3 regions of the Streptomyces sp. NPDC049813 genome follow, and region 1 is predicted to be linked to each of the others. Evidence: riboswitches for the same ligand, from Rfam matches in the RefSeq annotation. Region 1 holds a riboswitch; each other region holds the start of a gene.
What was found. A riboswitch is a leader RNA that binds a small molecule or an ion and turns the genes downstream of it on or off. The one in region 1 is predicted to bind thiamine pyrophosphate.

Region 1 (9,839 bases):
TGGTGTTCGCCCTGCGCAAGCGCGGTGCGGCCCAGCGCTAGTCCTCTGAAGGGGTCGTACGGGCGTCCCGGCCGAGCAGCCGGGCCGGGCGCCTCGTACGGCCCCTTCGTGCGTCTCCCGGGCCTCCCCCGGCCCTCCCCTACTTTCCCCCCGCCGAGCGATCAGCCGAACGAGGCCCGCTCCAGCCAGAACTCCAGCAGCGAACGGTCGCCGAGGACCTCGACCTCCGCGCCGTCGAGCGGCGTCCGCCGGTAGAAGGCGAGCAGGACGGCGGTCAGCGGGCCGCGCAGGGCCACGTCGGCCCGGGCGTGGTCGCGGCGCCAGACGACTCCCTCGTCCCGCAGCTCGATCAACCACTCGGCGGCCGCGCCGGGGGCCGTGTCGGTGGCGTGCAGATGGAGCGTGCGCCCACCGGCCTTCAACTCCTGGGCCGAGTCCCGCGCGTCGATGTCCTGGACGAACCGCACGATCCGCAGCCACTCGTCGATCGCGTCGGCGGCGATCTCCGGCGCCACGTCGTAGCCGCCCTTCGCGGCGAGCGCCGCGTCGGCACGGTGGATCACCGTCTCGTGGGTCATCCGGCGGGCCCAGAACCCAGCGTCCTGCTGCCAGGCCCAGCTCCAGCAGGCGGCGTCCGGCCCCGCCTCGCGCAGCGTCCGCGCGAGGCGCCCGGCCCCCTCGTCGAGCCAGCCGCGCAGGGTGGCGGGCGCGTCGTCCGCGGGCGCGCGGTCGGGCACCTCGTCCTCGGGCAGCGCTTCGGCGGCCCGGGTGCGCACCATCGCCTCGGCCCAGCGGTGAGCGCGTCCGACGTGCTCGGCGAGCTGCCGGACGCTCCACTCCGGGCAGGTCGGCACGGTCGCCGCGAGATCGGCACCGGCCAGCTGGTCCGTCAACAGGCGGGTCTGCGCGACGATCTCGGCACAGAACCGGTCGTGGCTGAGCTGCCCGTGCGACGGGCGGGAAGACGTCATGCGCCGACCCTACGCAGCCGGCCGGCCGGCCAGCATCACGATTTCGGCCGCGTCGAAGGCCACGCCGACCTCGGCTCCCTGCTCCGGCGCCGCGCGCAGCGCGCACGCCGCGTCGAGCGGGGGCGCGTCAGCGGGCTGCAACCGCAGGGCCACGTGCGTGCCGCGGAAGGTGCGGGCGGTGACGGTGCAGGTCAGCTGGGCGTCGGCGGGGTCGACCAGGCGGACGCCCGCGGGCCGTACGAGGAGTTGGGCCGCGCCCCGCGGGGAGCCGGCCGGGACCGGCACCTTGCCCCAGGGGGTGTCCGCGGCGTCGCCGGAGACCGAGACGGTCGCCTCGACGACGTTGTCGAAGCCGAGGAAGCGGGCCACGAACGCGTCGGCGGGCCTGCGCCACACCTCCAGCGGCGTGCCGGACTGGGCGATCCGCCCGTCACGCATGACGACGACCCGGTCGGCGAGCGCGAAGGCCTCGCCCTGGTCGTGCGTGACGGCCAGCACGGTGGTGCCCAACTCGGTGAAGAGGCCGCGCAATTCGACGACCAGGCGCTCGCGCAGCGACCGGTCGAGCTGGCCGAGCGGTTCGTCCAGCATCAGCAGCCGGGGCCGCGGCGCGAGCGCCCGGGCGAGCGCGACGCGCTGCTGCTCGCCGCCCGAGAGGGCGGCGACGGCCCGGCGCTCGGCCCCGGGCAGACCGACCAGCTCCAGCAACTCCCCTACACGGGACGCCTGTTCGCTCTTGCCGGCGCCGTGCATCCGCAGCCCGAAAGCGACGTTGCCGCCGACGTCCCGCTGCGGGAACAGCTGGTGGTCCTGGAACATCAGGCCCACGCCCCGCTTGTGCGCGGGCACGCCGCCCTGGTCCCGGCCGCCCAGCAGGACCCGGCCCCCGTCGAGGGGGTGCAGGCCCGCGACGGCTCGCAGCAGCGTCGACTTGCCGCTGCCACTGGGTCCGAGCACGCACACGATCTCGTGCTCGGCGACCTCCAGGTCCACGCCGTCGAGCGCGGCGCGCCGCCCGAACCGTACGGTCGCGTCGTCGAGTGCGAGCAAGGCCGCCATGTCAGAACTCCCCGGTCGTGGCCCGCGCGGGCCGCAGGCGTTCGAGCAGCAGCAGGCAGCCGGCGCAGACGACCATGAGGACGGTCGACAGGGCCATCGCCTGCCCGTAGTTGAGGTCGCCGGCCCGGCCGAGCAGGCGTGCCACGGCGACCGGCAGGGTGGGGTTGTCGGGCCGGGCGATGAAGACGGTCGCCCCGAACTCGCCCAGGGACACCGCGAACGCGAACCCGGCCGCGACCAGCAACGCCCGGCGCACCAGCGGCAGATCGACCTCCCGCCAGGCCCGCAGCGGAGAGGCGCCGAGCACGGCGGCGGCCTCCCGCAGCCGGCCGTCGACGGCCCGCAGCACCGGCAGCATGGTCCGTACGACGAAGGGGACGCCGACCAGAGCCTGGGCGAGCGGCACCAGGATCCAGGACGCCCGCAGGTCGAGCGGCGGCTCGTCGAGCGTGATCAGAAAGCCGAAGCCGACGGTCACCGCGGAGACCCCGAGCGGCAGCATGAGCAGCGCGTCGAACCCGCGTACCAGGCGCCCCGCCCGGCGGGTCAGCGCCGCGGCGGCGAGCCCGCCGACGACGAGCGCGATGCCGGTGGCGGCGAGCGCGTACTCCAGGGAGTTCCCGATGGCGTCGATCGGCGGCACCAGGAAGGTCCCCCCGTCGGCGTCGCCGAGCGCCCGGTAGTACGCGAACCCGTACCCGCCCGGCGTGTCCAGCGAGCGCTGCACGAGTACGCCGAGCGGCAGCAGGATCAGGACGGCGACGGTCGCGAGGACGCCGGCGAGCAGCGTCCACTGGCCCACGCCGCGCGGCCGGCGCGCGGTGTGCGCGGCGTCGACGAGCCGCAGGGTGCTCTCGCGGCGCCGCACGCTCCACGCGTGCACGCCGAGGATGAGCCCCACCGCGACGAACTGCACCAGCGTCAGGACGGCCGCGGTCGACAGGTCGAAGATCTGCGCGGTCTGCCGGTAGATCTCGACTTCGAGCGTCGAGTAGCCGGGGCCGCCCAGGATCTGCACGACGCCGAAGGACGTGAAGGTGAACAGGAAGACCATCAGGGCCGCCGCCGCCACGGCCGGGCCGAGCGCGGGCAGGGTCACCGTGCGCCAGGCCGCGAGCCGCGAGGCGCCGAGCATCCGCGCGGCCTCCTCCTGCCGCGGATCCAGCTGCGACCACAGCCCGCCGACGGTCCGTACGACCACCGCGTAGTTGAAGAAGACGTGCGCGACGAGGATCGCCCACACGGTGGTGTCGAGCCGGACGCCCCACAGCTCGTCGAGCAGCCCGCCCCGGCCGACCAGCGCGAGGAACGCGGTGCCCACGACGACGGTCGGCAGCACGAACGGCACGGTGACGACGGCCCGCAGCAGCTGCTTGCCGGGGAAGTCGAGCCGGGCGAACACGTAGGCGCCCGGCAGCGCGATCAGCAGAGTCAGCGCGGTCGAGGCGAGCGCCTGCCACGCCGTGAACCACAGGACGTGCCGCAGGTCCGGCTCGCCCAGCACGTCCGCGATCCGCCCGAACTGCCAGGCGCCGCCGACGAACAGCCCCCGGCGGACGATCGCGAGGACCGGGTAGGCGAAGAAGACGGCGAAGAACGCGACGGGCACGGCCATCAGACCGAGCCGCGCCGCGCTCCCGCCGCGCGGCCGGACCCTGGCGGTCACTTGCGGACGAGCGAGGTCCACGACTTGACCCAGTCGTCTCGGTGGTCCGCGATCACGCGCGGGCTCAGGGTCGCGGGATCGTCGACCCGCACCGCGTACTTGCGGTAGTCGGCGGGAGCCGTGGCGTCCTCGGCCACCGGGTCGACGAACATGTTCAGCGGCATGTCCTGCTGGAACTCCTTCGAGATCAGGAAGTCGAGCAGCGCCCGCCCGCCCTTCTCGTTCCCGGCCCCGTCGAGCAGCCCGGCGAACTCGACCTGGCGGAAGCAGGTCCCGGTGGCGACACCGACCGGCGAGGTCTTCGGCTGCGGTTCGGCGTAGATCGCCTCGGCGGGCGGCGAGGAGGCGTACGAGACGACGAGCGGCCGGTCGCCGCCTGCCTTCTTGCCGCCGGCGCTCCCGCTGAACTCGTCGTTGTAGGCCTGGTCCCAGCCGTCGACGACCTTCACGCCGTTGGCGACGAGCTTCTTCCAGTACCCCTGCCAGCCGTCGTCGCCGTACCGGGCGGCGGACCCGAGCAGGAAGCCGAGACCGGGCGAGGAGGTGGCCGCGTTCTCGGTGACCAGCAGGTTCTTGTACGCGGGCTTGGCGAGGTCGGCGAACGAGGAGGGGGGCGTCAGCTTGTGCTCGGCGAAGTACTTCTTGTCGTAGTTGACGCAGATGTCGCCGGTGTCGACGGGTGTGACGCGGTGCTTCGCGACGTCGAGCTGGTACGCGCTGGGCACCCGTTCGAGCCCCTTGGCCCGGTACGGGGCGAAGACCCCGTTGTCGAGCGCCCGGGACAGCAGGGTGTTGTCGACGCCGAAGAAGACGTCGCCCTGCGGGTTCCCCTTGGACAGGATCGCCTTGTTGACGGCCTGCCCGGCGTCACCGTCCTCCAGCACCTTCACCCGGTAGCCGGACTTCTTCTCGAAGCCCTTCAGGACGTTCTTGGAGACGGCCCACGAGTCGTGGCTGACGAGAGTGACGGTCCTGGAGTCGCCGGAGGCCCCCTCCTCGGACGACCCGCACGCGGACAGCGCGACGATCCCGAGGCCCACGGCGAGCGCCAGGTATGTGGTCCTGCTCGTTCTCATTACGAATTCCTCCTGGAATGACCAGGAGAAGACGCGGCCCTGCCCGGCGACCCTCGAAGGGCCGCAGGGCAGGGCGCAACAGCATGAGTGATGACCGAACTTCCTACCCGGAATGACCCGGGCGAGGTTCAGAGGGTCTGCGGCCTGTCCTGCTTCGGTGCCGCACTCTCAGCGCTGTGGCGCTCCCCTGTCGGAATATGCAGATGTAAGCGATTCGATGGTGCGTACGGCGTGCACGTCGGTGTGTACGTCGGTGTACGAGCCCCAGGCTACCGCTCGGTGGCGGCGAGCTGACCACACGCCCCGTCGATCTCCTGGCCACGGGTGTCCCGGATGGTGACGGGGACACCATGGGCGGCGATCGCGTCGACGAACGCCTTCTCGTCCTCGGGCCGCGACGCGGTCCACTTCGACCCGGGCGTCGGGTTGAGCGGGATGAGGTTCACGTGGACCGGCTTGCCCCTGAGCATGCGGCCGAGCCGGTCGCCACGCCACGCCTGGTCGTTGATGTCGCGGATCAGCGCGTACTCGATGGAGAGCCGGCGCCCGGACCTGGCGGCGTACTCGAACCCGGCGTCGAGCACCTCGCGCACCTGCCACCGCGTGTTGACCGGGACGAGGGTGTCGCGCAGCTCGTCGTCGGGGGCGTGCAGCGAGATGGCGAGGCGGCACTTGAAGCCCTCGTCGGTGAACCGGTTGATGGCGGGCACCAGCCCGACCGTCGACACGGTGATGCCCCGCTGCGACAGGCCGAGCCCGTCCGGCTCGGGGTCGGTCAGCGCGCGGATGGCCTGCACGACGCGCTTGTAGTTGGCGAGGGGCTCGCCCATCCCCATGAAGACGATGTTGCTGAGCCGGGCCGGACCGCCGGGGATCTCACCGTCCCGCAGCGCGCGCATCCCGTCCACGATCTGGTGCACGATCTCGCCGGTCGACAGGTTCCGGTCGAGCCCGGCCTGTCCGGTGGCGCAGAACGGACAGTTCATCCCACAGCCGGCCTGCGACGAGATGCACATCGTCACCCGGTCCGGGTAGCGCATCAGCACGGACTCGACGAGCGTCCCGTCGAACAGCCGCCACAGGGTCTTGCGGGTGGTGTCCTGGTCGGTCGACAGGTGCCGCACGACGGTCATCAGCTCGGGCAGCAACGCCTCCCGCAGCTTCTCGCGCGACCCGGCGGGGATGTCGGTCCACTCCGCGGGGTCGTGCGCGTACCGCGCGAAGTAGTGCTGCGACAGCTGCTTGGCGCGAAACGGCTTCTCACCGATCGCGGCAACGGCTTCCTTCCGCTCGGCGGGCGAGAGGTCGGCAAGGTGCCGCGGCGGCTTCTTGGCTCCGCGGGGGGCGACGAAAGTGAGTTCTCCGGGCTTAGGCATGGCTGTACCAGTGTGGCAGATCAGCGGGGGTGACCTCGGCTCGTCCCCGACGACGCCTCGCAGTCCGTGATGATCTGCTGCGCATACCGGTCCTGGGGGGCGATCTCCTCGATCGTTTCGCGTGCTCGCTCGGTCCGGCCTGTTCTGCAGAGGAACCGGACCAGCGTGCAGAGGGCGTCGCGATCGCCGTTCTCCGCGCGCTCGCGGAGCACCGCTGTCATCCCGCGGTCGCGAAGCGCTCGGTTGAGTCGCCGGCGGGCGTGGACGTCCGTGCGGGCCAGATCCGTGAGCTCCGCGAGTCGTCCGGCGTGGGCGAGCAGGTCCATGTGCCACAGGTGGTTGCCGTGTTCGGTGGGGTCGGTGGAGTAGCACGCGGCGTGGGCGCTCACCAGGGCGATGGCCCTGTCCCAGGCACCGGAGCGCTCGGCCGCCTGCGCCTGCTCGAACCATCGCACCGAAGGAGTATCGCCCACCCCTCGCGGAGGGCAGCGGGCCGGATGCCTCTTGCGCCCGGCACGCGTCCAGGTCCGCGTGCGGCCGGGATCTCAGTCGGGCCCCGGGCCCCCCGCGCGGGGCTCCAGCACCACCACCGCCGTCTCGGACGGGCGGCGGGACGCGAAGGCGTCCAGGTTCTTGTCGGTCTCGCGCCAGCGGGCCCACAGGCGGGTGCGTTCGTCGCCGGTCGCGGCGCGGGCTCGTACGGGACGGGGGCCGTCGACCAGGGTGGCGGTCGCGTCCGGGTGGGTCTGGAGGTTGAGCCACCAGGCGGGCTCGGGCGCGCCCCAGCCGTTCATCGCCAGCGTGACCAGGTTCGGCCCGTCCTCCACGTAGCCGAGGATGACGTCGCGGCGGGTCCCGGTGCGGCGGCCGGTCGTGCTGAGCCGGAGGGTCCCCCAGCGCCGGCCGCGCGGCCGCCACAGCGCGACCCGGCCACCCAGCACCCGCAGGCCGCCGCGGTGCGCCACCCAGGCCAGCCGGATGAACCAGCGTGGTGGCAGCCGCGGCGTCCCCGCCCGTTCCCCGACCGGCATGGCAGCCTCCTCGCGCCCGAGTGCGTACGGCTCGCTCCCGAAGGTAGCGGCAGCGGCCGAGGGCCGACAGGGTTCCCGTACGGGACAGGGGCCCCGTACGGGACAGGGGCCCGGTACGCCGACGAGCCCCCACCGTCAAACGGTGAGGGCTCGTACACAGGCCACAGAGGCGACCGCTCGGATCAGGTCGACCCCACGAACAGCACCTGCAGCAACCACACCACCGGCGCCGTCGGCAGCAAGGAGTCCAGGCGGTCCATGATGCCCCCGTGCCCGGGGAGCAGCGTGCCCATGTCCTTGATGCCGAGGTCCCGCTTGATCATGGACTCGCCGAGGTCGCCGAGGGTGGCGCTGGCGGCGACGCAGGCGCCCATGACGAGCCCCTGCCACCAGCTCCCGTCGTCGATCAGGAACTGCATGCACAGCACGCCCGCCGCCATCGCGAACGTGACCGCGCCGACCAGCCCCTCGCGGGTCTTGCCGGGGCTGATGCGCGGCGCGAGCTTGTGCTTGCCGAACCGCCAGCCGATCGCGTACGCCCCGGTGTCGCTGACCACGGTGAGGATCAGGAACGTCAGGACGCGCCAGGCTCCGTCGTCCGCGGTGAGCATCATCGCGACGAACGTCGCGAGGAACGGTACGTAGAACGCCGCGAAGACGCCCGCCGTGACGTCCTTCAGGTAGCCCTCGGGCGGTTCGGTCATCCGCCACACCAGGACGGCGAGCGCGGTCAGGGCCATCGCCACCCAGGCGCCCTCCGCGCCCCGGACGTAACCGGCGACGACCATCGCGGCGCCGCCGACGGCGAGCGGCACGAGCGGCGCCTTGATGGCCTTGCGCTCCTGCAGCCGCGACGTCAGCTCCCACAGGCCGACGACGACGGCGACCGCTATGACGCCGACGAAGACCGCCTTGACGATGAAGAGCGACGCGACGATCACCACGCCGAGCCCGACGCCGACCCCTATGGCCGCTCCGAGGTCCCGACCCGCGCTCTTCTTCGGCGGCAGAGGCTGGACCGGGGGCTGCGGCTGCGAAGGAGCGGCCGGTGCGGGCTGCGGCGCCGCCGCACCGGCCACGGGCTCCTCGGGAGCCCGCGGCGCCCGCGGCGTCGTCTCGTCGCGGAACAGGGGGCCGCTCAGTCGAGCGGCCCCTCGGTCCTCCTGGTCACCGTCACCGCCACCGGCGGGCACGTCAGGCATATCGGGCACGATGGGCATGGGCCGAGTCTCCTCAACCGCGTGCCGTTCATACGCGGGACCCGCCGGAGCGCGCCCCTGGTCGTACGCGGGTCCCTGCCCGTAGGCGGGCCCGTGGGCGGCAGGCCCCCAGTGCCCGGGCCCGGACGGCGCCCCCCAGGAAGAGTCGTTCACGGATTCCTCGAACCTCGATGTTCCGCGCTCACTCAGACTTCGAGCAGCTCGGCTTCCTTGTGCTTGAGCAGCTCGTCCACCTGGGCCACGTACTTGGCGGTGGTGTCGTCCAGTTCCTTCTCGCCGCGACGGCCCTCGTCCTCGCCGATGTCGCCGTCCTTGATCGCCTTGTCGATGGCGTCCTTGGCCTTGCGGCGGACCGAGCGGATGGAGACCTTGCTGTCCTCCGCCTTGGTCTTGGCGACCTTGATGTAGTCGCGGCGACGCTCCTCGGTGAGCTCGGGGAACGTCACTCGAATGATGCTGCCGTCGTTGCTCGGGTTGACGCCCAGGTCGGAGTCGCGGATCGCCTGCTCGATGTTGCGCAGCGCGCTCTTGTCGAACGGGGTCACCACGGCCATCCGCGGCTCGGGCACCGAGAACGAGGCCAGCTGGTTGATCGGCGTCAGCGCGCCGTAGTAGTCGGCCACGATCTTGTTGAACATCGCCGGGTGCGCACGACCGGTGCGGATCGCGGCGAAGTCCTCCTTGGCGACGACGACGGCCTTCTCCATCTTCTCCTCGGCCTCGAGGAGGGTCTCTTCGATCACCACTTGCTCCTGCGTGTCTTGAGTGAGGCCCGGCTTGCGCGGGGGCGGCCGGCTGCGTCGCGTGTCTGTTCCCCGCGCCGTTTCCTGCTGGTCCTGCGGTGTCCTTGCACGGTGTCCGACCGGCAGGACATTGTCCATCCCTTGCGGCCCTCGCGGGGCGGTACGGACGTGAGGGTCAGGCGCGGGTGCCCTGGTCGCCCACGAGCGTCCCGATCTTCTCACCCTTGACGGCCCGGGCGATATTGCCCGACGTCAGCAGCTCGAAGACGAGAATGGGCAGCTTGTTGTCGCGGCACAGGGTGATCGCGGTCATGTCGGCGACCTTCAGGTCGCGGGTGATGACCTCGCTGTAGCTGAGCGCGTCGAACTTGACGGCCTCGGGGTTGGTCTTGGGGTCCGAGTCGTAGACGCCGTCCACGCCGTTCTTGCCCATGAGCAGCGCCTCGGCGTGGATCTCCAGGGCGCGCTGCGCGGCGGTGGTGTCGGTGGAGAAGTACGGCATGCCCATACCGGCGCCGAAGATGACGACGCGGCCCTTCTCCAGGTGGCGTACGGCGCGCAGCGGGATGTACGGCTCGGCGACCTGGCCCATCGTGATGGCGGTCTGGACGCGGCTGTCGATGCCTTCCTTCTCCAGGAAGTCCTGGAGGGCCAGGCAGTTCATGACCGTGCCGAGCATGCCCATGTAGTCGGAGCG
Region 2 (9,839 bases), on a different contig from region 1:
CTGAACCTGGTGCGCGCCTTCACCACCGGCGGCTACGCCGACCTGCGCCAGGTGCACGCCTGGAACCAGGACTTCGTGAAGTCGTCCCCGTCCGGCCAGCGCTACGAGCAGTTGGCCCGCGAGATCGACAACGCGCTGAACTTCATGCGCGCCTGCGGCACCGACCCGGCCGAGTTCCAGACGGTCGAGTTCTACGCCTCCCACGAGGCGCTGCTCCTGGACTACGAGTCGGCGCTGACCCGCGTCGACTCGCGGACGGGCACGCTGTACGACGTCTCGGGCCACATGGTCTGGATCGGCGAGCGCACCCGTCAGCTGGACGGCGCGCACATCGAGTTCGCGTCGAAGATCCGCAACCCGATCGGCATCAAGCTCGGCCCGACCACGACGGCCGAGGAGGCGCTGCAGTACATCGAGCGTCTCGACCCGGACCGCGAGCCGGGCCGGCTGACCTTCATCGTCCGGATGGGCGCCGACAAGGTCCGCGACAAGCTGCCGGAGCTGGTCGAGAAGGTCACCGCCTCGGGCGCGACCGTCGCGTGGATCACCGACCCGATGCACGGCAACACCTACGAGGCGGCCTCGGGCCACAAGACCCGCCGCTTCGACGACGTGCTCGACGAGGTCAAGGGCTTCTTCGAGGTCCACAAGGCGCTCGGCACCCACCCGGGCGGCATCCACGTCGAGCTGACCGGCGACGACGTCACCGAGTGCGTGGGCGGCGGCGACGAGATCTTCGTCGACGACCTGCACCAGCGCTACGAGACGGCCTGCGACCCGCGGCTGAACCGCAGCCAGTCCCTGGACCTGGCCTTCCTGGTGGCGGAGATGTACCGCGACCAGTGAGCCCGTACCGGCACGGCGCCGTGGGGCGCGGATCACAGCGATCCGCGCCCCACGGCGCTTTTGTGCGGCGGGCCCGACGGGTATGGTTAGGCTAGCCTCACCGAGTCGATCGGGACGGCGACACCGACGAGTCCCGCCCCGGGAGGTGAGCCGGCGTGTACGTCTGCAACTGCTTCGGAGTGACCGAGGACCAGGTCAAGCGGCACGCGGAGGGGGGTGCCTGCACCCCGCGCCAGATCGCGTCCGCCTGCAAGGCGGGCACCGACTGCGGCTCGTGCGTGCGCCGCATCCAGGCGCTGCTCGGGCGGGGGTCCTACCCCCGGCCCGCGCTGGTCACGAGCGGGCCCGACCGGATGGCCGGCGTCGCGCCGGACGAGGCCGCCGCGGCCTAGGACATGCTCCGGGGGCTTGTGGGTCAGCTGTCCGGCTGCTCGATCTGCTGGGCCAGGTACAGCGCCTCACCGAGCTTCTCGATCAGCTCCAGCTGGGTGTCGAGGTAGTCGATGTGGTGCTCCTCGTCCTCCAGGATGTCCTCGAAGATCCGCGCCGACGTCACATCGCCCTTGGCGCGCATGACGTCGATGCCGCGCCGCAGGCGGTCGATCGCCTCCACCTCGACCTGCCGGTCGGCCTGGAACATCTCGGTGACGGTCTGCCCGACCCGGACGTGGAACAGCCGCTGGTAGTTGGGCAGGGCATCGAGGAAGAGGATCCGTTCCGTCAGCCTGTCCGCGTGCTTCATCTCGTCGATGGACTCGGCACGCGTGTACTTCGCGAGCTTGGTCCAGCCATTGTTGTCCTGGATCCGGTAGTGGAGCCAGTACTGGTTGATGGCCGTCAACTCGCCCGTGAGCTGCTCGTTGAGGAATTCGATGACCTCGGGGTCGCCCTGCATCGCAAGGGCTCCTTCCGCACGGTGGGACTGGGCAGGTTCCGGCGCATCCTCGCATCGGTCCCGAAACCCGTCCAGTAAGTGCACGCTTAGTAGGAGTTGCCCCGATCGGCGGGCGGCGGCGGCCCGTCGGCGCCCGCGTGGTCGTGGCCACTGCCCGGGGTCTGTCAGGATGGAGGCATGGGTCAGCCGGTGGGTCGCGAGTCTGGGGGAGCAGTGCAGCCGGAGCTTCCGCCGGGGCAGCGGCTCCAGCGCGGCTGGCCGGTCACCCACTACGGCCCGGTGCCCAAGTTCCGGCCCGAGCGCTGGGAGTTCAGGGTCTTCGGGGCCACCGCCGACGGCGACAAGCACTGCTGGAACCACGAGGAGTTCTCGGCGCTGCCGTACGCGACCGTGGTCGGCGACCTGCACTGCGTCACCAAGTTCAGCATGCTCGCCGCCGAGTGGGGCGGCGTCCGCGCCTCCACCATCCTCGATCTCGCGCCGCCGGACCCGGCCGTCACCCACGTCATGGTCTGGGCCGAGTACGGCTTCAGCTCGAACCTGCGGCTGGCCGACTTCGCCGCCGAGCGCACCGTCTTCGCCACCCACAAGGGCGGCGAGCTGCTCACCGCCGAGCACGGCTTCCCGCTCCGCCTCGTCGTCCCCCACCTGTACGCCTGGAAAGGGCCGAAGTGGGTGCGCGGGGTCGAGTACATGACCGCCGACCGGCGCGGCTTCTGGGAGGAGCGCGGCTACCACAACGTGGGCGACCCGTGGCAGGAGCAGCGCTACTCCTACCAGGAGGAGCCCGGGGACGGCCCCGAGCTGTAGCCCGGCGCCGCCAGACAGGCCCTAGGGGCGCAGTTCCTTCAGGCGGGCGATGTCCGCCGCGTTGCCCGCCTTGCCGCCCGGCGTCTCGATGACCAGCGGGACGCCCTCCGTCGCCGGGTGGGAGAGCAGCTCCCGGAAGGGTTCGGCGCCGATGTGGCCCGAGCCGATGTTCTCGTGGCGGTCCTTGTGCGCGCCGGCGACGTCCTTGGAGTCGTTGGCGTGGATCAGCTTGAGGCGGCCCTCGCCCACCGTGTCCACCAGCAGGTCCAGCGTCTGCTTCATGCCGCCCGGGCCGGCGAGGTCGTGGCCGGCCGCGTAGATGTGACAGGTGTCGAGGCAGACCCCGAGCTTCGGGTGGTGGTCCAGGGCGTCGAAGTAGGGCCCGAAGTCCCAGGTGCGCGCGCACAGGGACGCGCCCTGGCCCGCGGTCGACTCCAGGAGCAGGAACGGGTCGTCGTCGTGGGTCAGCTCGTCGAGCAGCGGGAGCATCCGCTCGCGGACCTGGGCGAGGGCCACGGAGCGCTCCCGGCCGCCGGTCGCGGAGCCGGTGTGCACGACCACGCCGAGGGCGCCGATCGCGCGGGCCCGGCGCAGCGAGTGCCGCATCGACGTGACGCTCTGCTCCACGGTGGCCTCGGTGTGCGAGCCGAAGTTGATCAGGTACGGCGCGTGGACGTAGGCCGGGACGCCCTCGGCCGCGCACCGGGCGCGGAACTCCTCGTCCTGCCGGGGGTTGCCGGGCGGGGTGGCCCAGCCGCGCGGGTTGGCCACGAAGACCTGGACGGCCTCGGCCCGGACGTCGTGGGCCCACGCGAGCCCGACGGTGGCGAGACCGCCGGCCACGGGGACGTGCCCGCCGATGGGGTTGCGGATGCTGCTGTTCACCCGGCCAAGGGTGTCATGGCCGACGAGGGTGTCATGAACGGGCCGACGCGCCGCCCGCCCCCGCCTCGGCCAGGGGCCTGGGGCGGGGGGCCCGGCCTCAGCGGATGGTGATCTTGATCGTCGAGCCCTTGGCGGCCTTCTCGCCGCCCTCGACGGACTGGCTCTTGACCGTGTCGCCGAACAGGCCGAGGAGACCCCGGTCCTCGTCCACGTCGAAACCGGCGTCCTCCAGCTTCGCGTGGGCGTCGTCGACGCTCAGCCCCGTGACGTCCGGGACCTCGATCATCGGGGGTCCCTTGGAGATCGTCAGGGTCACCGTGTCGCCCTCGGCGAGCCGGCCGTCGGCGGGGGACTGGCGGGCCACGTCGCCCTCGTCCTCGTCGGAGGTGACCCGGGCCGTGGCGATCTCCGCTTTCAGGCCCGCGTCCTCGATCTCGGCCACGGCGTCGTCCTCCGACTCGCCCGTGACGTCGGGGACGTCCACCGGCGCACCCTTGGAGACGACGAGGGCGACCGCGGAACCGGTGGCGCGGACCGTGCCCGCCTTCGGGTCCGTACGGACCACGGAGCCCTTGTCGGTCTCCTCGCTGAACTCCTTGGTGACCATGCCGGGCTCCAGGCCCCGGTCCTTGAGGTCGCTCTTCGCCTCGGACAGCCGCGAGCCCGCCACGTCCGGGACCTTGACCGTCTTCGGCCCCTTGGACACCGTCAGCTGCACCGTCCCGTCGTCCCGGATCCGGGCGTTCGCCTCCGGGTCCGTGGCCATGACGGTGCCGCGCTCGTACGCGTCGCTGTACTGGTACGCCGTCGTGCCGCCCGGGTGCAGACCGGCCGCGTCCAGCCGCTGCTTCGCCTGCGCCTCGGTCTTGGCCAGCAGGGACGGGACCTGCGTGAACTGGCCCGCGTTGATGTACCAGACGCCCGCGCCGACCCCGAGGACCAGCAGCAGCGCCGCGACGACCGCGAAGGTGCCGCGCCGGGGCCTGCCGCCGGTGCGCCGCCGTCGGGCGGGCGGCGGCGGGGGCGGACTCTGCAGGAGGCTCGTACGGTGCACGCCGTCCGCCTCCGCGGGCAGCGGCTGCTGCACCGCCCCCGGCAGCACGCTCGTCCGGTCGTCCGCACCCGCGTGCGGCACCTCCCGGGCCCCCGGCGGATCGGTGTCCAGCTCGGCCTCGGTCAGGGCGGCGCGAGCCTCCAGTACGTGGCCGAGGAGCGCCACCGCGTCGTGCGGGCGGGCCCGCGGGTCCCGCGCGGTCGCCGAGGCCACCAGCCGGTCCAGGGCGGGCGGCAGGCCCGGCACGACGTCGGACGGCGGGGGCACGTCCTCGTTCAGGTGCCGGTAGAGGACCTGGGCGGGGGTGTCACCGGGGTGCGGCTTGGCGCCGGTCAGCATCTCGTAGAGGACGACCCCGCAGGCGTAGACGTCCACGCCCGGCGTCGCCGTACCGTCCTCGATCTGCTCGGGCGCCAGGTACGAGACCGTGCCGAGCAGCGTCCCCGTGGTGCTCGTGACGGTGTCCACCGCCCGGACCAGGCCGAAGTCCGCGACCTTGACCCGGCCGTCGTCCCCTATCAGGACGTTCTCCGGCTTCATGTCGCGGTGCACGAAGCCCGCGCGGTGCGCCGCCCCCAGCGCGGCGAGCACCGCCTCCAGGATGTCGAGCGCCGCGCGGGGCCGCAGCGCGCCCCGGTCCCGCAGGACGTCCCGGAGCGTGCAGCCCGCGACGTACTCCATCGCCAGGTAGACGTACGCGCCGTCGGCACCCTGGTCGAAGACCCCCACCACGTTCGGGTGCGCGAGCCGCGCCACCGACTTCGCCTCGCGGATGAAGCGCTCGACGAACGACACGTCCGTCGCCAGCGAGGGGTGCATCACCTTGAGCGCGAGCACGCGGTCGAGGCGGGTGTCCACGGCCCGGTAGACCGTGGCCATCCCGCCGACCGCGATCCGCGCGTCGACGCGGTACCGGCCGTCGAGCACGTGCCCGAGCATGGGGTCTCCCCGGCCGAAGGCCGGGGAAGGGTCCTGAAGGGTCGTGTCCACGCAGGCGAGTCTACGAGGAGCCGCCGACAGGCCCCCGGCCCGCTGCCGGACCGGACCCGGACTGCAGCAGAGCTGTGACCCGGTGCTGTGGCCCGCGACCGTTGCTGGTGCCGTGGCCCGCAACCGTGGCCGGTGCCGTGGCCCGCTTGGTAGGTCCCGGTCAGAACGCGGGGCGCTCGGGGTCCAGGTGCGCGCGGCCCTCGGTGGGCGAGGAGGCCTCCGCGAAGTGCCGCTTGGGGATGCGGCCCGCGCGGAACGCCAGCCGGCCCGCCTCCACCGCGTGCCGCATGCCCTCGGCCATCAGCACCGGCTCCTGGGCCCGCGTCACCGCCGAGGCGAGCATCACACCCGCGCACCCCAGCTCCATGGCGAGCGCCACGTCCGACGCGGTGCCCGCGCCCGCGTCCAGGATCACCGGCACGCGCGCGTGCTCGGCGATCAGCTGGAAGTTGTGCGGGTTGCGGATGCCGAGCCCGGAGCCGATGGGCGAGCCGAGCGGCATGATCGCCGCGCAGCCCATGTCCTCCAGCTTGCGCGCCAGGACCGGGTCGTCGTTCGTGTAGGGCAGCACCGTGAACCCGTCGTCGACGAGGGTCTCCGCCGCGTCCAGGGTCTCGATCGGGTCGGGCAGCAGGGTGCGCTCGTCGGCGATGACCTCCAGCTTCACCAGGTCCGTGCCGAGCGCCTCCCGCGCGAGGCGGGCGGTGAGCACCGCCTCGCCCGCGGTGAAGCAGCCCGCCGTGTTCGGCAGCACCCGGATGCCGAGCTTCTCCAGGACCGACAGGACCGAGCCGTGCACCGACGCGTTCACCCGGCGCATCGCCACGGTGGTGAGTTCGGTGCCGGAGGCGGCCAGGGAGCGTTCCAGGACGTCGAGGCTCGGGGCGCCTCCCGTGCCCATGATCAGGCGCGAGGAGTAGGTGGTGTCGCCGAGGACGAAAGCGTCGTCTGCCATGGCCGGATCAGCCTCCTTGTACGGCGGTGAGGACTTCGACGCGGTCTCCGTCGCGGAGCGCCGTCACGGCCCACCGGGTCCGCGGGACGACGGTCTCGTTCAGGGCGGCGGCGACGCCGGAGTGCGCTGTGGTGAGGGTGGTGACGAGGGCTTCGAGGGTGAGGCCGGCGGCCACCGCGCGCGGCTCGCCGTTCAGGGACACGTTCATACGGGCTGCTCCAAGGAGACGTCGCTGAGGTCGCCGGGGGCCGCCCCGGCGAACCGGCCGGGGGTGAACGGCCGGGCCTCCGGCGGCAGTTCGCCGGTGGCCAGGACCTGCGCCATGGCGTCCCCGGTCACCGGGGTGAGCAGGACGCCGTTGCGGTGGTGACCGGTGGCCAGGAGGAGGCCGGGCAGGGCGGTCGGGCCGAGCAGCGGGGCGTTGTCCGGCGAGCCGGGGCGCAGGCCCGCGCAGGTCTCGGTCAGGGGCAGCTCCGTGATGCCCGGGACGAGCTCGTGCGCGTCCCGCAGGAGCTCGTAGACCCCGCCCGCGGTCACCGTGGTGTCCCAGCCCAGCTCCTCGCTGGTGGCGCCCACGACGAGCTCGCCGCTGAGGCGCGGCACCAGGTAGAGGTGGCTGCCGCGGACGACCGCGCGGACCGTGCGGCTGAGGAACGGCGCGTACCCCGGCGGCACCGTGAGGCGCAGCACCTGGCCCTTGACCGGGCGGACGGGCGGCCGGACCTCGTCCGGGACGCCGGCCAGCCGCCCGCTGTGGCTGCCCGCCGCGAGCACGGTCCGGTCGGCCGCGAGCAGGGTGCCGCCCGCCGCGGAGCCGTCGGGGGCCCCGTCGCCCGCGCCACCGGAGGCACCCTCCGTGGCGCTCTCGGACACCACCACGCCGCACGCCCGGTCCCGGACCACGTGGAGCCGCTCGGCCCGCCGCCGGTGGAAGGTCACGCCCGCGCGCTCGCAGGCCGTCACCAGGGCGCTCGCGAGCCGTCTCGGGTCGATCTGGTGGTCGCCGTCGACCCGCAGGCCCCCGCGCACGCCCGGCGCGAGCATCGGCTCCAGGCGGCGGCAGTCCCGGCCCGACAGCCACTCGGACTCCAGGCCCGACCTCCGTTGCAGGGCGTGCAGTTCACGCAGGTGCGCCCGGTCGTCCGCGTCCAGGGCGACCGCCAGCGTGCCGCACGCGCGGTAGCCGAGGTCCTGGCCGGAGGCTTCGGACAGCTCGGCGGCGAACTGCGGGTAGCGGCGCGCGGAGGCGACGTTCAGGCCGAGCAACGTCTCCTCGCCGTAGTGCAGTTCGGTGACGGCGGCCAGCATGCCGGCCGCCACCTGGGCGGCCCCGCCGCCCGGCGCGGGGTCCACGACCGCGACGGACATGCCGCGCTGCGCGGCCCGCCAGGCGGTGACCAGACCGATGATGCCGCCACCGACGACAAGGACGTCGGTGGCCTCGGGTGACGTACGCGACATGGGCGTCCAGCCCCTCCCTTCGCCGGCATGACCCGGATCAGGTTCGTACGGTCGGAGGCCGTCCCAGCCTCCCTCTCAGCCCGCTGCGTACGGGCTCCCGCGAGTGCTTTACGCCGTCACCCTAACTCCTGTGCCCGAGCCGCAGTAAGTACGGTCGCCCGCTCTCTCCTTGCGCCCGGCGGCTAAACCGGTGACACGTGTGCAGGACGTCACGGCACGGGAGTGGTCCGCGTCGCTGACCCACGCAAGATCAGGTGCCTAAAGTGATCCGGTGAGCGAGCAGCGGAGCGGCACCGGGACAGCGCTGGGACAGCGGCACGTCGTCATCGTCGGCGCGGGGATGGCCGGCGTGCAGACGGCCGTGGCCCTGCGCGAACAGGGCTTCGCCGGCCCCGTCACGCTGATCGGCGCCGAGCCCCACCGGCCCTACGACCGGCCGCCGCTCTCCAAGGCCGTCCTGCTGGGCAAGGCCGACGGCTCCGCCTTCGACGTGGACTTCGCGGCGCTCGGCGTCACCCTGGAGCTGGGCCGCGAGGTCACCGGGGTGCGCCCCGGCGACCACGAGCTGGACACGGCGGCGGGCCCGGTCCGCTACGACGTCCTGGTCGTCGCCACCGGCGCCGAACCGGTCCGGCTGCCCGGCACCGACGCCGACCCCGCCGTGCACCTGCTGCGCACCCTCGACGACGCCGCCCGGCTGCGGCCCGTCCTCGCCGAGCAGCGCGACGTGGTCGTGGTGGGCGCCGGGTGGATCGGCGCCGAGTTCGCCACCGCGGCCCGCGAGGCGGGCTGCCGCGTCACCGTCGTCGAGGCGGCCGGGCGCCCGCTCGCCGGGGCGCTGCCCGCCGAGATCGCGGCCCCCATGGCCGCCTGGTACGCGGACGCGGGAGCCGAGTTGCGCACCCACGCGCGCGTGCGGAGCGTCGAGCCGGGCTCCGTGGTCCTGGACGACGGGACGCAGCTGCCCGCCGGAGCCGTCGTCATCGGCATCGGTGCCCGCCCGGCCACCGCCTGGCTGGCCGGCTCCGGCATCGACCTGGGCGGGCACGGCGAGGTCCTGGCCGACGCCGGGCTGCGGACCTCACGGGCCGACGTGTACGCGGTGGGGGACTGCTCGTCCTTCCCCTCCGGACGCTACGCGGAGCGCCTGCTGGTCCACCACTGGGACAACGCCCTCCAGGGCCCGCGCACGGTGGCGGCGAACATCATCGGTGAGACACCGGCGGTGTACGACCCGGTGCCCTACTTCTGGTCCGAGCAGTTCGGCCGCTTCGTGCAGTACGCGGGCCACCACCGCGCCGCCGACACCACGGTGTGGCGCGGCGACCCGGCCGGCGCCGCGTGGTCGGTGTGCTGGCTGCGCGCGGGCGCCCTCGTGGGGGTGCTGGCCGTCGGCCGGCCCCGCGACCTGGCGCAGGGCCGCAAGCTCATCGAGGCGGGCACCGCGCTCGACCCGGAGCGGCTCGCCGACCCGGCCCGGCCGCTGAAGTCCGCCCTCGCCTGAGCCCCGCCCGGCCGCGGAACACCTGGTCAGCCCGGACCGGCTCGCCGACTGTCGGTGCGGGATGGCAGGCTTGTCCCGTGACCGAGATTGACGCAAAGACCGAAGCTCTCGTCCCCGACTGGCTCACCCTCCCCGACATCGCCGAGCAGTTCGGCATCGAGGTGACGCGTGTGCGGCAGCTGGTGAAGGAGGGCCAGGTGATCGCCGTACGCCGTGGGGAGAACCGGGCACTGCACGTGCCCGCCGCCTTCATCGACGGCGACAAGATCGTCAAGGGGCTCACCGGCACCTTGACGCTGCTGCGGGACGACGGCTTCAGCGACGAAGAGATGCTGGAGTGGCTCTTCACCCCCGACCCCACCCTGCCGGGCACGCCCGCGCAGGCCCTGAGCGAGAATCGCGGCACGGAGGTGAAGCGTCGCGCCCAGGCGCTCGCCGT
Region 3 (9,839 bases), on a different contig from region 1:
GGCGCCGGACGTGGTCTGCACGGCGAGCCACGCGGTGGCCGCGACCGAGCAGGTGGCGACGAGGACGGAGACGCCGAGGAGCCGGCCGCGCAGGCTCTTGCGCAGCGGCGGCCGGTCGCCGCGTGCGGTCGCGCGGGCGCCGCCGTCCCGGTCACGCCGACGCACTGCGGGCGTCCTTCGCCGGGCCGGCCGGCCCGGCCGGGTCGGTCAGCTTGTAGCCGACGCCGAACACGGTGAGCAGGCGTATCGGGCGGCGCGGCTGGGGTTCGATCTTCTTGCGGAGGTTCATGACGTGCACGTCGACCGTGCGGTCGCTGATGTACCGGTCGAACCCGTGCAGCTCCGCGAGGAGTCGCGGCCGGCCGAAGACCCGGCCCGGCTCCGCCGCCATCGCCGCGAGCAGCCGGAACTCGCCCGGGGTGCACTCCACCGGCGTCCCGTCGACCGACACCTCGTGCCGGTCGGGATCGATGACCAGCGAACCGACCCGCAGCAGCGGGGAGGCGGGCGCGGCGGGGCCGCCCCGGCGGGTGCGGCGCAGCAGGGTGCGCACCCGCGCCATCAGCTCGCGCGGGCTGTACGGCTTGGTCATGTAGTCGTCGGCGCCGAGGTCGAGGCCGAGCAGCAGGTCGTCCTCGGTGGTGCGAGCCGTCAGCATCAGCACCGGCAGCTCGCGCGCCTCGGCCCGCAGCACCCGGACGACGTCCAGGCCGTCGGCCCGCGGCATCATCACGTCCAGGACGAGGAGGTCGGGTTCGCGGTGCCGGACCTCCTCGATGGCCCGGCGCCCGTCCGGTACGACGGTGACGGCGTGGCCTTCCCGCTCCAGATAGCGGCGGACCAACTCGGCCTGTTTCGCGTCGTCTTCGGCGACCATGACATATGCGCACACGTCGCCGATCGTAGGCGAGCCGCGCCGGGCCGCGGCAGGCGGCGGGTCCTCAGCGGCCGGTGTCCGCGGGGCGGCGGGCGAGGAACAGCTCGCGGGTGGAGCGCACGTCGAGGTCGCCGCGGTGGCGCACGTCCTGCGCGCCGCCGTCCAGGAGGGTGTCGAGCGCCGCGAGGTCGGTGGCGTCGACCAGGCCGTCGACGGCCTCGCGGATGCGGCGCAGTGCGAGGTAGGCGTACTGGCCCGCGCCCGCGGGCGACGGGGTCCGCGCGTCGAGGCGCAGTTCCTCGGTGTGGGCGTACTCGACGGCGAATCCGGCCGCCTCCAGCGTGCCGCGCCAGTCGGAGCCCATGTGGGGTACGTGCTCGGTCTGGAGCGCGGTGAGCGCCGCGCGGCAGCGGGCCTCCAGGCCGGGGCGGTCCGGGACGGCGTCGTCGGGCAGGAACCGGGGCATCCCGTCCAGTTCGGCGACGGCCAGGAGCCCGCCCGGGCGCACCGTGGTGAACAGGCCCTTCAGCGCCGCGGCGGGGTCGTCCAGGTGGTGCAGGGACGCGGAGGCCCAGACGAGGTCCGCCGCGTCGATGCCGGGCAGGGGCTGTCCCGCGTCGGCCCGGAGCGGCTGGACCCGGGCGGCCAGGCCCCGGGCGACGGCGGTCCGGGTCAGCCGGTCCAGCATGGTGGCCGAGCTGTCGACGGCGGTGACCCGGGCCTCGGGGAACCGCTCCAGCAGGGCGAAGGTACCGGTGCCGCTGCCGGCTCCGAGGTCCACGACGTGCCGGACGCCGCCGGTGGCCAGGTCGGCGATCCTGCGGGTCGTGGCCGCGAGGTGGTCGGCGAACAGCTCGGCGTCGAGGTCGAGGATCTGGGCGAGCTCGTCGTCCTGCGGGGCGGCGTCGTGGGCGTGCGCGTGGCCGGGGGCTCCGTGGTGACCTGCGGGTCCGTGGTGCGTCATGCCTCCGACCGTACGCGCGTTCTCCACTGACGCATAAGGTCTTGCGGATCACGCAAGAGACGTCTGCTTCTATGGGCGCCAGGCGCAAGGAAACGCAGGTGAGAGCAGGTCAGGCCCGTCCTGCGCCCCGCAGCCGGAACGGCGCGTAGACCACGAGCGCGGTGACGAAGGCGACGTAGTAGCCGAGGTCCGCGCCGTGCAGCGCCTCGGCCACCGGACCGACGTAGAGACTCGTGTTCATGAACGGCACGGTCGCGGCGAACGCGGCCAGGAAGGCCGCCAGAGCGGGCAGGAAGGGCCGCGTCCGGGCCTCCTCCGCGGCCAGCTCGACGGGGGCGCCGCCGCGGGCGCGGGCCCGGGCCCGCCAGTCGACGAGGACGACCGCGACGAAGCCGGGGATCCAGTAGCCCACGAACAGCAGCACGTTCTGGAAGCGGGCGGCGGTGTCCGCGGCGTGCATCCACAGGACCAGCGGGAAGCCGAGGAGCGCGGCGAGCCCGGCGGCGAGCGGGCGCGGCACGCGGACCCCGATCACCTGGAGGGCGAGCGAACCGCTGTAGTCGTTCATCGCGTTGCTGCACAGCGCGGCGAGCGCCACGGCCAGCAACCCGACCGAGCCGACCGCACCCCCGCCCAGCAGCGAGTCGACCCCTTGCGCGGTCTGGTCGGTGAAGACGGAGGCGCCCCAGAGTCCGAGCGCCTGCACGGCGGTGAACGACACGACGACACCGGCCAGCGTGCACCAGAACATGCGGGGGGCGGAGGTGGCGCGGGGCAGGTAGCGGCTGAAGTCGCTGGCGTAGGGCGCCCAGGAGATCGCCAGGCTCAGCGCGATGGTGGCGGTCAGGACGAACGCGCCGGCCCGGTCTGCGCCGTGCGCGCCGCCCTGGCCCGCGGGGGTGACGCCCGCGTGGGCCAGGCGCAGCGCCAGGGCGCAGAAGGCGACCGCCAGGACGGCCGTCATCCACTTCTGCAGGCGGTGGATCGCCTCGTAGCCCAGCGCGCCGAACGCGCCCTGGGCGGCCATCATCACGAGGGCCCCCAGCCAGAACGGCCAGCCGCAGAGCCGGGCGAGCGCGTCGCCGCCGAACAGGCCGATGAGCGCGTCCCAGGCGATGGACGACAGCCATTGCAGCGCGCCCGGCACGACGACGGCCCGGCCGAACGCCAGGCGCGCCAGCGGCAGTTGCCCCGCTCCGGTGCGGCTGCCCCAGGTGCCGAGGTACGCGGTGGGCACGGCGCCGAGCACGGTGCCGAGGACCACGGCCGCCAGCGCGGTGGCGAAGTCCAGGCCGAGGGCGACGCCGACGGTGCCGGTGAAGACACCGCTCATGGTCAGGTTCGGCGCGAACCACACGGTGAACAGCCGTCCCGCGCCGCCGTACCGGTGGCTCTCGGGGACCGGGGCGATGCCGCGCGCCTCGGGCCGCCAGTCCCCGGGCGCGGCGGGCATCCGCCCGTCGAAGGCGGTCGCGCCCGGCCGCCGGGCGGCGTGCGGTTCCGTGGAAGCGTGCGGCATCGACATCGCTGACATCCCTCCGCCAGTGCTAACTGGTTCAGGTTCTACGGGTGTGATCTCAGCCCCGTCGTGTGCGGGGCACCCCGTGTCGGGCAGTACCGCTGCGAAGACTAACCGCTGCCCAGGATGAGACCGACGGCGGCCCCGGACAGCGGCCGCGGGAGTTGCCCGTGCCCCGCCCGCGCCGCGTAGAGTCGCCGGATGCGGATGCGGACCATCGGGCTGATCGGCGGCATGAGCTGGGAGTCGACGGCGGAGTACTACCGGCTGCTGAACGAACTGACGCGGGAGCGGCTGGGCGGACTCCACTCGGCGCGGTGCGTGCTGTACTCCGTCGACTTCGCGGAGATCGAGCGGTTGCAGGTCCGCGGCGACTGGGAGGCGGCCGGCCGGATCCTCGCCGACGCCGCGCGGCGCCTGGAGGCGGCCGGCGCCGACCTGTTGCTGCTGTGCACGAACACCATGCACAAGGTCGCCGACCGGATCGAGGCCGCCACGGCCGTGCCGCTGCTCCACCTGGCCGACGCCACGGCGCAGGCGGTGCGGGCGGCGGGCCTGACGCGGGTCGGGCTGCTGGGCACCGCGTTCACCATGGAGCAGGACTTCTACCGGGGCCGCCTCGCCGCCGGCGGCCTCGACGTGCTCGTCCCCGATGCCGCCGGCCGGGCGCTCGTCCACCGCGTGATCTACGAGGAGTTGTGCCTCGGCGTGGTCCGTGACGCCTCCCGCGCCGCCTACCAGGAGGTCATCGGCGCGCTGGTGGCGGCGGGCGCCGAGGGCATCGTCCTGGGCTGCACCGAGATCGAGCTGCTGATCGGTGCGCAGGACAGTCCGGTGCCCGTCTTCCCCACGGCACGGCTGCACGCGCAGGCGGCGGTACGCGAGGCACTGCGCGACCTGACGCCCTGAGGGGCCCGCCACGCCGCCGCGACCCGGCACCCGACGGGCCCGCCAGGTTTCGGCCCCGTCTTTCAGGGGAGTCCGTGCCACAGCGGCCGCGTCCGAGTTCCTCCCGGGAGGGTTCGGCAGTGAGCTCGCCGCCCCGTTCTCCGCTCCCGGGCGGAGAACGGGGGCCCCGGGATCCTGTGCGGCAACCGTCCGGGTGACCTGGACGCCGTACGGGGCAATCGGTCGGCATGAAGGCAGCGATGAAGTCATCCGCCCGGCACCTGGCCGCCGCGGCCGCCGCACTGGCCGTCCTCCCCCTCCTCGCCGGCTGCGGAGGAGACGGCGGGCGCCCCGCGTCCCCGGCCGAGGGCGCCGCCCCGGCCGCGTCGGACCTGCGCCTGACGGTCACCACGGACAACGGGGTGCGGCTGCGGCCGACGGACGGCGACCGGGTGGGCGTCGACCCGGCCGCCACCCCGCACTGGTCCCGGCAGGGCCGCACCCAGGTCCTCGACCTGTCGTGCCACGGGCGCGACCAGCAGGACCAGCAGGACCAGCAGGACCAGCAGGAACCAGCCCGGCCGTGCCCCCGCATGCCGGAGGTCGACGTCCCGGCCGGCGCCTCGGTCACCGTCACCGCCCGCAACGCCGGGATCGACGTCGCCGGGGTGACCGGCGCCCTGGACCTGACCACCGTCAACGGCGATGTGACGGTGGCCGGTTCGGGCGCGAAGGACGCGACCGTGCGCCTCGTCACCCGCAACGGTTCCGTGCGGGCGACCACGGTCCGGGCCGCCGCCCTGCACGCGCGGACGGTCAACGGCGATGTCACGCTCGACTGCGCCACCGCCCCCGGCCAGGCCTCCGGGCGGACCGTGAACGGCTCCGTGGACGTCACCGTCCCGCACGACTCCCCCGCCTACCGCGTCGCGGCCACCACCGACAACGGCCGGCCCGCCGTCACCGTGCCCACCGACGGCGCCGGCTCCGACCGCACCATGACGCTCGCCACGGTCAACGGCGACGTCCGGGCCGCACGGGAGTGAGCGGCCCGGCCGGCCCTACGAGCCCTGGGGCCGCAGACCGAGCACCAGATCCCGGGGCAGCCCGTGCGTGTCGTGGAGGTAGTGCAGGTCCTCCTCGTCGAGCGGACCCCGGAACCGGGGGCGGGAGAGCACCTGCCGTCCGCGGTCGAGGAGCCGGCGGAAGCGGTCCTCCTCGTCGAGGAGGACGCGGCGCACGTCGTCACCGCGCGGCGTCTGGCCGAAGCGCTCCCGCGTGTGCTCGTACAACTCGCCCGGCAGGTCGCCGAGGCGACGGGTGGGGTCGTCGCGCCACAGGACGGTGAGGGCGCGGCGCATCAGACGCCGCAGGACGTACTCACGGCCCGTGTTGCCGGGCCGCACCCCGTCCCCGACGACCACCATGGCGGAGCGCAGATGGTCGCTGACGAGGCGCAGGGACGGCTCGTCCAGGTGCCACAGGCCGGGCAGCTGCTCGCGCCAGGGGGTGAAGACGTCGCACTCGAAGACCGACCTCCTGCCCTGGAGCAGGCCGGCCAGCCGCTCCAGGCCGAGCCCGGTGTCCACGTTGCGCTGCGGCAGCGGGACGAGCGAGCCGTCGGGCAGCCGGCGGTGCCGCATCCTCACGTGGTTCCACACCTCGACCCAGCGTTCGTCGCCGGAGGGTGTCGAGCGCGGCGGCGTGTCACCGGTCCACAGGAAGATCTCCGAGTCGGGGCCGCACGGGCCGACGGGCCCGTTGGACCACCAGTTGTCCTCGACGGTGTGCTCCACCGGGACCCCGCGCTCCTGCCACACCCGCAGCGAGTCCTGGTCCGGGCCCACCTGCTCGTCGCCGCCGAAGACCGTGGCGTGGAGCAGCCCCGGATCGATGCCGAGCCCCTCGGTGAGCAGGTCGTAGCCCCATTCGAGGCTCTGGGGTCCCTCGTAGTCGCCGAGCGACCAGGTGCCGAGCATCTCGAAGACCGTCAGGTGGGTGGGGTCGCCGACCTCGTCGACGTCGGTGGTGCGCAGACAGCGCTGTACGTTGACCAGCCGCCGCCCCAGCTCGTGCGGGCGCCCCTCCAGGTACGGGGTGAGGGGGTGCATGCCGGAGGTGGTGAAGAGGACGGGGTCGCCGGGCGGCGGCAGCAGGGTCGAGCCGGTGACGCGGCGGTGGCCGCGCTCCTCGTAGTACTCGACGAACGTCTGGATGATCGTCTCGGTCTGCATGGGGTGCTCCTTCGCGGCTGGGCGGGGAGGCACCGGACACGGGTCCGCACGAGCGTCGGGAACCGGGGTGAGTGCGGTGTAGCTGCCACGGAACCATCGGCGGGCCGTCTCCGGTCGCCGATGGGTGGGGTGAAGGTCAGGCGGCGGCAACCGGCGAGCTGGTCGCTCGCGCGGTCGCGGTGCTGGTGCGCATGGCCGTGACGTTCATGCGGACCAGGGTAACGCGGGCCTCTTGGGCAGGCACCTGATTACTCGCGGGCCGGGTCACCCGGGCGGGTGAAGTGCCGTAGGTCACGCATGAGGCGGATCGGAACGGGTAGGAGGGGTCGTGCTCGCCTGGACTGTTCCAGGGAGAACCACAAGAATCACCGACCCTGGAGGTAGCGATGTCCTCGAAGCGACGCCGCAAGAAGAAGGCCCGCCGCAAGAACGGCGCCAACCACGGCAGCCGTCCCCAGTCCTAGGGGGCGCAGAGCAAGAGAAGCGGGACGGTACTCAGGTGCCGTCCCGCTTCTGTCTGTCCACCGACCCGTCCGGCACCGCCCTTTTGCCGGTTCTTTTCATTTCTTCGCACAACCCTTTTTCTCCGCCGCCCGGGACCAGCGCAGGAGGAAATTCCTCGGAATTCCTGGAACTGACCCGGCGCACCGGCCATCTTTCCCAGTGACCGAGCCGCTCGGGGCGTCAAGCAAAAGGCCACCGAGCACGTCGAACGGGGAAGGCACCATCATGCGCAAGAACATTCGCAACCGTTTCATCGCCGCCGGCGGCGTCGCCGCACTGCTGGCCCTGGGAGCCGTCTCGCCGGCCCTCGCCGGGACAGCGCCGAGCGGGACCACGCAGACCGGCGCGCGCCCCGTCGCGGCGGTGAGCAGCGCCGCGGCGGGCGACCCGCGCAACACCACCGACCGCGTCGGGGACTTCTACGGCGCGTACATCGACGCCGTCTGGGACACCGAGGCCGCGGGTGCGGGCGCCCAGAAGAAGGCACTGCGCGGCTTCTATCTCTCCGTCGCGGCCCAGAAGAAGGTGGCGGCGTACGAGGCCCGGGAACACGCGGACGGAATTCTCTTCGCGCAGAATGTGCCGGTGAAGTGGTCGGTGGCGTACACCGGCTCGGGGGCCGGGCATTCCACCGCGCTGGTGACGCTCACGTGGAACGACGGAAAGGGCGCCGACACCAGCACGATCAAGGTCGAGTCCGATCTCGCCACGCGGAAGATCATCGACCTGGCACCGGCCGAGTAGGGCTCGCAACCGCCCGGCGGGGACTCAGCCGTCCGGGACGACGAAGTCGCACCAGACCGCCTTGCCCTCGCCGCGCGGTTCGATGCCCCAGCCCGACGCGATCGCCTCCACCATGAGCAGTCCCCGCCCGGAGGTGGCGGTCTCGCCGGGCGACCTGCGGCGCGGGCGGGTGCTGGAGCGGTCCTTCACCCACAGGCGGACCCGGCAGGGCGGGCCGGAGAGCACTTCGAGGGTGAGGATGGCGCCGCCCTCGGTGTGGACCAGGGCGTTGACGAGGAGTTCACCCGCCGCCATCTCGACGTCGTCGGCCACCGCACCGAGCCCCCACGACGCGAGGTGTTCGCGCAGCGCCGCCCGGGTGTCGGCGAGCCCCTCGGGGTCCGCCTGGTGGACGTAGCGGTGGATGCGCGGCTCCTGCGGGGTGCCCGGGTCGGGCCGCCGGCGCAGCACCAGGAGCGCCACGTCGTCGCTGCCGCCCCACCTCTTCCAGAGCGCGCGCGAGAGGTGGTCCGCGAGTTCCTCGGCCGGTTCGGGGCCCGCGCGCAGCACCTCGGCGAGGTTCTCGATGCCGGTGTCGAGGTCGAGCGCCGAGTCCTCCACCAGCCCGTCCGTGCACAGCACCAGCGTCTCGCCGGGCACGAGGTCGAGCCGCACCTCGGGATAGTCCTCCATGCCGAACTCGGTGGCGAGGCCGAGCGGGAGTCCGCCGCGTACCCGTGGCACCCCGACCTGGCCGTCGACGTGCCGCACCAGGGGCGGCAGGTGCCCGGCCCGTACCGCCCGCACGATGCCGGTGGCCGGGTCGAACTGGCCGTAGGTGCAGGTCGCGAACCGGTCGGTGTCCAGCTCGGCGAGGAAGCGCGAGGCGCGGGAGAGCACCGTCGCGGGCGAGTGCCCCTCTCCGGCGAAGGCGCGCAGCGCGATGCGCAGCTGCCCCATGATGGCCGCGGCGTGCGTGTCGTGCCCCTGCACGTCGCCGACGACCACGCCGATGCGGCCGCGGGGCAGGGCGATGACGTCGTAGAAGTCCCCGCCGACGTCGCGGCCGCCCCAGGCGGCGTGGTAGCGGACGGCGACCTCGGCGTCCGTGACCTCGGGCAGGTCGCGCGGGAGCATGGTGGCCTGAAGGCTCTTGGCCAGGTCCCGCTCCTCGTCGAAGAGCATGGCGCGCTGGAGCGACTGGGCGACGATGCCGGACAGACCGATGCAGAGGTTGCGGTCCGCGTCGGTGAACTCCTTGCGGCCCCGGTAGAAGAGCGCGAGCCCGCCGATGGCGCGGTCCTGCGCGACCAGCGGCATGAAGGCCGCCGAGTCCAGCTTCATCTCCTCGATGTAGGGGCCGAGGCGGGTGAAGGTCCTGGCCACGGCGGGCAGCGTGGTCATGAAGCGCGGCTGCCGATCCGTGACCGCCTGGGCCAGTGGCAGCGAGGCGTCGACCTTGTGCAGCTTCAGTTCGTCGAGCGCCTGCATGGTCTGGCCGACGAGGGCGATCAGTTTGAGTTGGTCGCCCTCGACGAGGCCGAGGACGAGGCCGTCCGCGGCGAACCGGTCGAGGCCGCTCGCGCCCGAGAGCACGGCCACCACGTCGTCGACGGTGACCGCGCGCGACAGGGCGTCCGTGGTCCCCTGCACCATCAGGGCGATGCCCTGGCGGCGCTCCTCGCGGGGGTCGACGGCAGCGAGTTCCTCGCCGTCGCCCGAGGCCGGCCGGATCACTCCCACCGCGCGCACGGGCCGGCCGTCCTTGTCCCGCAGGATGCGCCCGCGGGCGTGGTCGAGGTGGAGCGCGCCGTCGCGGCGGCGGACCCGGAAGTAGACGCCGTAGCAGTCGGCGCCCGAGGTGATGGCCTCCGTGACCGCGAAGGTGATCCGGACGATCTCTTCGGAGGACACGCGTGGCTGGAGCCCCGACACCGTGCCGCCGAACTCGGCCGGATCGAAGTCGAGCAGCGCGAGGGCGGCGGCGTCGAGGCTGACCTCGCCGCTCTCCAGGTCCCAGTCGAAACTGCCGGTGCCGGTCAGGGACATGCGCTGTTCCAGACCGATGGGGGGCTTTCGTGACTTCCTGGCTGACGTCATCGCTCTCTCCGGTCTGCCCGCTCGGCCACC

Region 2: another riboswitch for thiamine pyrophosphate. It lies ahead of thiO (glycine oxidase ThiO); the one in region 1 lies ahead of ACIBW6_RS24755 (thiamine ABC transporter substrate binding subunit).
Region 3: another riboswitch for thiamine pyrophosphate. It lies ahead of ACIBW6_RS28855 (purine-cytosine permease family protein); the one in region 1 lies ahead of ACIBW6_RS24755 (thiamine ABC transporter substrate binding subunit).

What each region holds. Positions count from the first base shown of each region.
Region 1 covers NZ_JBITLI010000013.1:11,900-21,738, forward strand. Annotated here, with positions in the region: gene ACIBW6_RS24735 (LAETG motif-containing sortase-dependent surface protein) at 1-41, shown strand, start outside; gene ACIBW6_RS24740 (maleylpyruvate isomerase family mycothiol-dependent enzyme) at 162-971, opposite strand; gene ACIBW6_RS24745 (ABC transporter ATP-binding protein) at 981-2,030, opposite strand; gene ACIBW6_RS24750 (ABC transporter permease) at 2,032-3,717, opposite strand; gene ACIBW6_RS24755 (thiamine ABC transporter substrate binding subunit) at 3,693-4,772, opposite strand; TPP riboswitch at 4,855-4,971, opposite strand; gene rlmN (23S rRNA (adenine(2503)-C(2))-methyltransferase RlmN) at 5,042-6,148, opposite strand; gene ACIBW6_RS24765 (hypothetical protein) at 6,169-6,603, opposite strand; gene ACIBW6_RS24770 (nitroreductase/quinone reductase family protein) at 6,694-7,179, opposite strand; gene ACIBW6_RS24775 (phosphatidate cytidylyltransferase) at 7,362-8,552, opposite strand; gene frr (ribosome recycling factor) at 8,585-9,142, opposite strand; gene pyrH (UMP kinase) at 9,318-9,839, opposite strand, start outside.
Region 2 covers NZ_JBITLI010000012.1:202,892-212,730, forward strand. Annotated here, with positions in the region: gene ACIBW6_RS24315 (class II 3-deoxy-7-phosphoheptulonate synthase) at 1-846, shown strand, start outside; gene ACIBW6_RS24320 (bacterioferritin-associated ferredoxin) at 1,002-1,238, shown strand; gene bfr (bacterioferritin) at 1,262-1,741, opposite strand; gene ACIBW6_RS24330 (sulfite oxidase-like oxidoreductase) at 1,919-2,551, shown strand; gene ACIBW6_RS24335 (deoxyribonuclease IV) at 2,573-3,436, opposite strand; gene pknB (Stk1 family PASTA domain-containing Ser/Thr kinase) at 3,534-5,480, opposite strand; gene ACIBW6_RS24345 (thiazole synthase) at 5,641-6,435, opposite strand; gene thiS (sulfur carrier protein ThiS) at 6,443-6,643, opposite strand; gene thiO (glycine oxidase ThiO) at 6,640-7,896, opposite strand; TPP riboswitch at 7,894-8,007, opposite strand; gene ACIBW6_RS24360 (NAD(P)/FAD-dependent oxidoreductase) at 8,168-9,400, shown strand; gene ACIBW6_RS24365 (Rv2175c family DNA-binding protein) at 9,478-9,839, shown strand, end outside.
Region 3 covers NZ_JBITLI010000017.1:35,552-45,390, forward strand. Annotated here, with positions in the region: gene ACIBW6_RS28840 (sensor histidine kinase) at 1-165, opposite strand, end outside; gene ACIBW6_RS28845 (response regulator transcription factor) at 152-892, opposite strand; gene ACIBW6_RS28850 (class I SAM-dependent methyltransferase) at 942-1,841, opposite strand; gene ACIBW6_RS28855 (purine-cytosine permease family protein) at 1,951-3,366, opposite strand; TPP riboswitch at 3,358-3,456, opposite strand; gene ACIBW6_RS28860 (aspartate/glutamate racemase family protein) at 3,568-4,269, shown strand; gene ACIBW6_RS28865 (DUF4097 family beta strand repeat-containing protein) at 4,509-5,294, shown strand; gene ACIBW6_RS28870 (alanine--tRNA ligase-related protein) at 5,310-6,482, opposite strand; gene ACIBW6_RS28875 (50S ribosomal protein bL37) at 6,869-6,946, shown strand; gene ACIBW6_RS28880 (hypothetical protein) at 7,212-7,730, shown strand; gene ACIBW6_RS28885 (SpoIIE family protein phosphatase) at 7,755-9,758, opposite strand.